2 linked regions of the Mucilaginibacter paludis DSM 18603 genome follow. The main gene of each other region encodes a partner of the protein of the gene in region 2 in a complex. Links are inferred from orthologs where the notes say so. Each region holds a gene or a part of one and is shown on either strand. Other genes may lie near its edges. The genes, in order: dnaN and dinB.

Evidence for each region.
Region 1: the proteins of dinB (region 2) and dnaN are in contact, whole or in part, in a solved structure (PDB 1OK7), measured with the Escherichia coli proteins. The link is inferred for Mucilaginibacter paludis DSM 18603 from one-to-one orthologs.

What each region holds. Positions count from the first base shown.
Region 1 is NZ_CM001403.1:1,878,913-1,882,128, forward strand. What follows is about bases 128-3,012. They hold dnaN (DNA polymerase III subunit beta), read right to left. Parts: upstream 2,190-3,012; coding sequence 1,065-2,189; downstream 128-1,064. Other genes in these bases: MUCPA_RS07960 (thioredoxin family protein), read left to right, coding at 128-506; gldG (gliding motility-associated ABC transporter substrate-binding protein GldG), read right to left, coding at 2,225-3,012. In the rest of the region: more of MUCPA_RS07960, read left to right, coding at 45-127; more of gldG, read right to left, coding at 3,013-3,216. UniProt on the Escherichia coli protein: Confers DNA tethering and processivity to DNA polymerases and other proteins. Acts as a clamp, forming a ring around DNA (a reaction catalyzed by the clamp-loading complex) which diffuses in an ATP-independent manner freely and bidirectionally along dsDNA.
Region 2 is NZ_CM001403.1:5,252,468-5,255,722, forward strand. What follows is about bases 332-3,255. They hold dinB (DNA polymerase IV), read right to left. Parts: upstream 2,385-3,255; coding sequence 1,278-2,384; downstream 332-1,277. Other genes in these bases: MUCPA_RS22245 (TonB-dependent receptor), read right to left, coding at 332-600; MUCPA_RS22250 (hypothetical protein), read right to left, coding at 806-1,201; MUCPA_RS22260 (aldo/keto reductase), read right to left, coding at 2,735-3,255. Outside these bases: more of MUCPA_RS22245, read right to left, coding at 1-331. UniProt on the Escherichia coli protein: Poorly processive, error-prone DNA polymerase involved in translesion repair and untargeted mutagenesis. Copies undamaged DNA at stalled replication forks, which arise in vivo from mismatched or misaligned primer ends.

The sequences.
Region 1 (3,216 bases), 3.4 Mb from region 2 along the record:
CAGCCTCTTTTTTTTAACTATATTCACATCCATTTTATACATGTATGAAGAGCAAAGCCAAATTATTGTCCATCGTCCTATTATTGATAGCCGTTCAAGTTACAACCGTTAACAGCTATGCACAAACCAAAGCTGCCTCTAAAACGCCAACCGGAATCCTTTTTATAGAAGACCAATGGCAGTTAGCTTTAAAACAAGCCGCCGCCCAGCATAAATACATCTTTGTAGATGCCTATGCCACCTGGTGCGGGCCTTGTAAAATGCTTAAAGCCACCACTTTTAAAAACGATAAAGTAGCCGCTTTTTATAATAAAAACTTTATTAACGTGGCGATGGATATGGAAAAAGGCATTGGCCCGCAACTGGCTAAAGAATGGCAGATGCAAGCCTACCCTACTTTAATTATATTTAACTCGAAGGGGCAGCCCGTATTGGGCACGGTTGGTTTTATGCCGGCAGATAAGCTATTGCAATTTGGGCAGCAAGCTTTGGCTAAGAAGATTTAAGGTTGTGCTTTAATTCTGCATCAGGCCCAATATCCAGCAGACCGGTCAGACGCAGAAGATTCCTCTTCGTACCTCATCGTATGACATTTGTTTTAATGAGCTCACCCTCTCCCACCATGTCATCCCGACCGGAGGGAAGGACCTTTTGCAAGCGATAAGTCTACAACGGACCAGTCAGAGGCAGAATTCCTCTTCGTACCTCATCGGAAGGACATCTGTTTTGGAACGAGGTCAACCCTCACCCACCATGTCATCCCGACCGGAGGGAGGGACCTTTTGCGAGCGATAAGTCTACAACGGAACAGTCAGAGGCAGAATTCCTCTTCGTACCTCATCGGAAGGACATCTGTTTTAACGAGGTCAACCCTCTCCCACCATGTCATCCCGACCGGAGGGAGGGACCTTTTGAGAGCGATAAGTCTACAGCAGACTGGTCAGACGCAGAAGACTCCTCTTCGTACCTCCTCAAATGACATTTGTTTTGGAACGTTCAAGCAAGCTTTGACAACTTTTAAAAAGTTGTCAAAGCTTGCTTGAACGTCTATTATTGGCTACTGCTTAAGCGTAGCTATTCAACATTACCGGCATTACCAGCATCAGCACGTCCTCGTTTTCATCGCCACCTTGCGGTAACAACAGGCCGGCACGGTTAGGTGTCGACATTTCTAAGGATACCTCTGCACTGCCCAGGTTTTTCAGCATCTCGATCAGGAAACGGGCGTTGAAGCCGATCTCCATATCATCACCTTCGTATTGGCAGGTTAAACGCTCGTGCGCTTCGTTGGCAAAGTCGATATCTTCTGATGAAATATTCAATTCGCTGCCATTGATTTTTAAACGCACTTGGTGGGTTGTTTTATTAGCGTAGATAGCCACGCGGCTCAATGAGCCTAAAAAGGCCTGACGATCAATCAGTAATTTATTAGGATTGGTTTGTGGTATAACAGCTTCGTAGTCTGGGTAACGCTCGTCAATTAAGCGGCATACCAGGTTAATATTGCCAAATTTAAAAAACGCACTGGTGTTGTTATATTCAACGGCTACGCTTGTCTCGTCAGACGGTAAAGACGATTTTAACAGGTTCAAAGCTTTCTTGGGCAGGATGAACGACGTTGTACCAGCAGCCTTTGCGTCTTTACGTCGGTAACGAACCAGCTTGTGCGCGTCTGTTGCCACAAAGGTTAACGATGTGGTTGATAACTGGCAAAAAACACCCGTCATGGCGGGGCGCAACTCATCGTTACTTACCGCGAAAATAGTTTTATTGATCGCTTCAGCTAAAACAGAAGCAGGCAGGTTTACTGATGAAGCATTTTCTACCACGGGGATCTTAGGGAAATCGTCGCCGTTCTCGCCGCTTAGCTTGTACTTACCGTCACCTGCGTTAATTTCTATAGCAAATGTTTTATCATCTACCGAAAAAGCGATGGGCTGCTCGGGCAATGATTTCAAAGTATCCAACAAAATACGCGACGGAATAGCCACACGCCCGTTCTCCTTGGCTTCGACAGATAAAGAGGTAGTCATACTGGTTTGCAGGTCAGTAGCCGAGATGGTTAGGTTGCTATCTTTGATCTCGAATAAAAAGTTTTCCAATATGGGCAATACGGTACTGCTGCTCAAAGCGCCGCTAACGGCCTGTAATTGTTTGAGCAAGGTTGATGTCGAAACAATAAATCTCATATTCTGTTCAATATTATCTATCAAAAATAGAAAAATTAGCGCGCATACTTTCGTCTGCGGATATAATGTTGAAAAATAGCAAATATTAACACCATTGCAACAGGCAAAACATTATTGATCAGTTGCCAGTTTAATTTTTCGCTACGGATGCGGGGCCTGTCCAACAGCCTTAATTGTACCTCTTTGGTACGCAAACCTATCAAGCCGGAATCATCCGTCATGTAATCGGCTATGTTAAGCAGCAGGTTTTTATTGCCGTATGATTGCTGAGTATAGCGGTCGAAACCCAACTGAAAAGGCGACCCATCGCCTGCCACCTGGTTTTTAAAAATATCGCCATCGCTCAAAACAATCATTTTGGTTGGCTTGCTTTGCTGCAGCACATCAACCTTTTCGTGTATGCTATCAGGCACCGGCCTGTTACGGAAATCGGATATGAAGGTGCCTTCCAGCAATACCCCCACCGTTTTAACCGGGCTTTGGAATGTTTTAGGATCGGGTACTTCTTCCAGCATCTGTAACGATAACAGGTGCGGCGCGCTTAACTTGCGGTTAAAGGGCGATGTTGTTAAAAGGATTGTTTTTCTGGTACCCTTAACCGCCAGCGTATCTATAGTGCTGGCAAATTCGCTGCGGATGCCATCCAGGTTTTTTACCAGCGGGTGTTTGGATACCGGCACAAATATCGGATAAAACAACCAGGGCACCATTTGCAATTGCCCCTGCCCTGCCACGTTACCCGTATTAACGGGGATTTGCGCGCAGTTCATGTCCATAATTAAATCGTAGTTGATGCGGATGCCGTAACGAAACAACTGATCGTCGAGGTTGAGTTGTTTAGCAAAGGCCAACTGCTCAGAACCGTGCCCACGCAGACTATCCAGTTCGGCGCTTACCTGGTCAATACTCCATAAAACCCGGCCGCCATGCATAAGGTATTGGTCTACCTTAAATTTTTCGTCTTCGGTAAACGGCCTGTCGGGTTTGGCAATGATGAGCAGCTTTATTTTTTGCAGATTAGCCAAAG
Region 2 (3,255 bases):
AATTTGCAGCAAACTCAGGCCTCCGGAAAAGCCTTGATATAGGGGCATGCCATCTTTAAGTAACTGCGTATAGCGACTATCCAAACCTTCAATGCGAATATTGGCCGAACCGCTTACCGCCGAGGTTTGCTGGGTAGCAATGCCTGTGCTTTCGGCAAGCAGCATTTTAATATCGCCAGGGCGCATGGTGCCTTTTTCGTCCAGCTCTTCTAAGGGCAGGGCTTCTATCCGGGTTGGTATATCGCGTATATTTTGGTTGGTCCGGGTGCTTTGTATTACAACTTCAGCCATCTCGGCAGGTGTTGGTTCCAGATTTATTTCAAATACCTGGTCCGGATTTTTTAACGGAAAGGTTAGCGTCTTTTCCTGGGGCATCAGGCCAACAAAACTAAACCTGATCTCTACCTTTCCATTCGGGATGTGAGCTATTGAAAGGTGTCCGCTACTATCGGCTGTAGCGCCTGTATTTAAAATTTGTATGGTAGCTGTAGCGCCTGGTAAGGTTTGTTTGGTATTGTCGTTGCGTATAATTGCTCTGAATGTATTTTGGGCCATTAGCGCATAAGGCAGCAGCAGAAAAACTATTAAAAATTTTTTCATGAATATGATATAGTGACAGCATGGCCGGGCCACAAATGCAGCAAGCCACGGATTAAATAATTAAACTAAAAAATAAGGGAGATACTAACCAGATTTAAGTCACGGCTACTTGGTCGGAAGTCCTTAGCCCAGATTCTGCATTTTTTAAGGCTGAGCTTGGGCTTAAGACTGCGGATTGATCGAATCATCCATTAGTGACACTACATTAGACGAGGGGCGGTCTGAAAAGCTCGTTCTGATAATCGGAAGTATGGAGTAATTGTTGGGATACAATATGCTTCTTAAAGGCATCGGCAATGCTTAAAGCTGGCAGGTACAGCTGTATTAAAATGATATTAAGGCAATTAGCCTGGTGTTGAAACTGTATGGCCGAATCTGGTTTTTGAGGAGCATCGCGCCGGTTGTGGCCCAGAATTTCTTTTCCGTTAAAAAGGTAATCGCCAATAAAATCAATTACATCCGGCTCTTCTTTTACTATTTTAGTATAGCCCCGGTACATATTGGGCAAGTCGGTCATCAGCGAAAAATCACCCAATGGCAGCAAGGTGCTTCCGGCTAAGAAAAACATCGCTAAAAATAGGGCAGTGGCTGACTTGTACATTGATAACTTCAAAGATAGAAAATTGACAAGGAGTTAAAGGCAGCCTTAATACTAAATGTTTTAATTGCAACTTTAGTTAAAACAGTTCCAGTTGCCCTGTTTGCTTATCCTGTTTTTGCCTTAAAATTACCTCGCCAAAATTAGAGAGCGATATACCAAGTAACCTCACTTTTTGTCCCTCTTCAAAAGATGTAAATAAGAGTTGTTTGGCCGTGGCCGTTATACTTTCCAGGTCGGCAATAGGCGCTGCGGATGATTGATTGCGGGTAATTTGTTTAAAGTCGCTGTATTTTACTTTGAGGGTAACCGTACGGCCTTTCAGTTGGTAGCGTTCTAAGCGGTTGGCTACCGTTACGGCAATTTTATCCAGTTCGGCATTCATTTCGGCTAAAGTGGTGAGGTCGTAAGCAAAAGTATCCTCGGCACCCATGGATTTGGTTTCGCGATGGGGCTGCACCTCCCGATTGTCAAGGCCACGCACAATTTGATAATAAAAGCGTCCGGCTTTGCCAAAGTGCCTGTGCATCTCGTCCTCGGTCAGCTTTTTAAGATCGGCACCGGTATGTAAGCCCATCTTTTTCATTTTTTCGGCAGTTACTTTGCCAACACCAAAAAACTTTTCTACAGGCAGCAGTTCCATGAAGTTTTCAATGCCGGATGGGCCTATAAATTTTAACCCGTTGGGCTTATTGATATCCGATGCTATTTTGGCCACAAATTTATTGATCGATACACCTGCCGAAGCGGTGAGCCGCAACTCATCCTGGATGGCTTGCTTAATTTGTTTGGCAATCTCGATAGCCGAGCCGATGTTTAATTTATCGTTGGTTACATCAAGATAGGCTTCATCGAGCGAGAGTGGCTCGATCAGGTCGGTATACCGGCTGAATATTTCCCTGATCTGTTGCGATACCTCTTTATAAACAGCAAAGCGGGGGCGGACAAATATGGCATGCGGACAAAGCTGCAATGCTTTTTTTGACGGCATAGCCGAGCGGATCCCAAACTTCCGGGCCTCATAGCTCGCAGTAGCCACCACGCCGCCACGCCCCTCATGCGGGCCACCTACCACTATCGGCTTGCCGCGGTATTCTTCATTATCCCGCTGCTCAACCGATGCGTAAAAAGCATCCATATCAATATGGATAATTTTGCGTAGCTGGTTTTTCTCTTCCGTTTCCATAGCTGGTTATACAAATATAATCAGATGTTTTTGGTGTTATTGATAAACTCCAGGGGATGATATCGTTGGAGAAAGGTGTTTGAAAAAAAAATGTCATTCCGATGAGGTACGAAGAGGAATCTTCTGCGAGCTCCTATCGGAGCGGAAAGATGGCTAATGCTGTTAGGAGTATCCTGTTTATAGTAAAAGAGGATTGTTGTTTAAATTCGGAAGTGCTTACTTTTAGGTGCATTAAGTTAATACACTTGTCATAGGTATAAAAACGAATCGATGGCAAGCCAACCTGCCTTGCCATTGATTCGCCATGACTACTCCGTGGCAACCCCCGCGTGAGTTTGATCAGCCATCACTTAATAATGCCCTCTTATCTGATCATGAATTTCATCGTCATACAACTTTCTTAACGATTGATGAACATCAGGCGATAATGCTCTCAGGTCAGATGCCTCCATGTTGGCATATACCTGTGTTACGCGCGAAGCGCCGGGTATTACGGTGGTAACTTCCGGGTGATCCAGTATCCAGCGGATGGCCCATTGGGGCATACGGCTGTCGGGCAGCATGCCTTTTATTTTGTTGGCTAAACGTACACCCTCTTTAAATTCAATTCCCGAAAAGGTTTCGCCCGCATTAAACGATTCGCCGTTGGCATTAAAATTCCGGTGATCACTTTCGGGGAAGCTCGTTTTCTCTTCAAATTTGCCCGAGAGTAGGCCGCTGGCCAAAGGCACCCGTACAATGATAGCCACATTTTTTTCTTTAGCTTTTGCAAATACTTCGTCGGCCACATGCTGTCTGAACAGATTGAAAATTAGCTGTAACGAGGCCAGTCCATCCTGTTCCAGGCACAACAAGGCTTCTTCGGATGTTT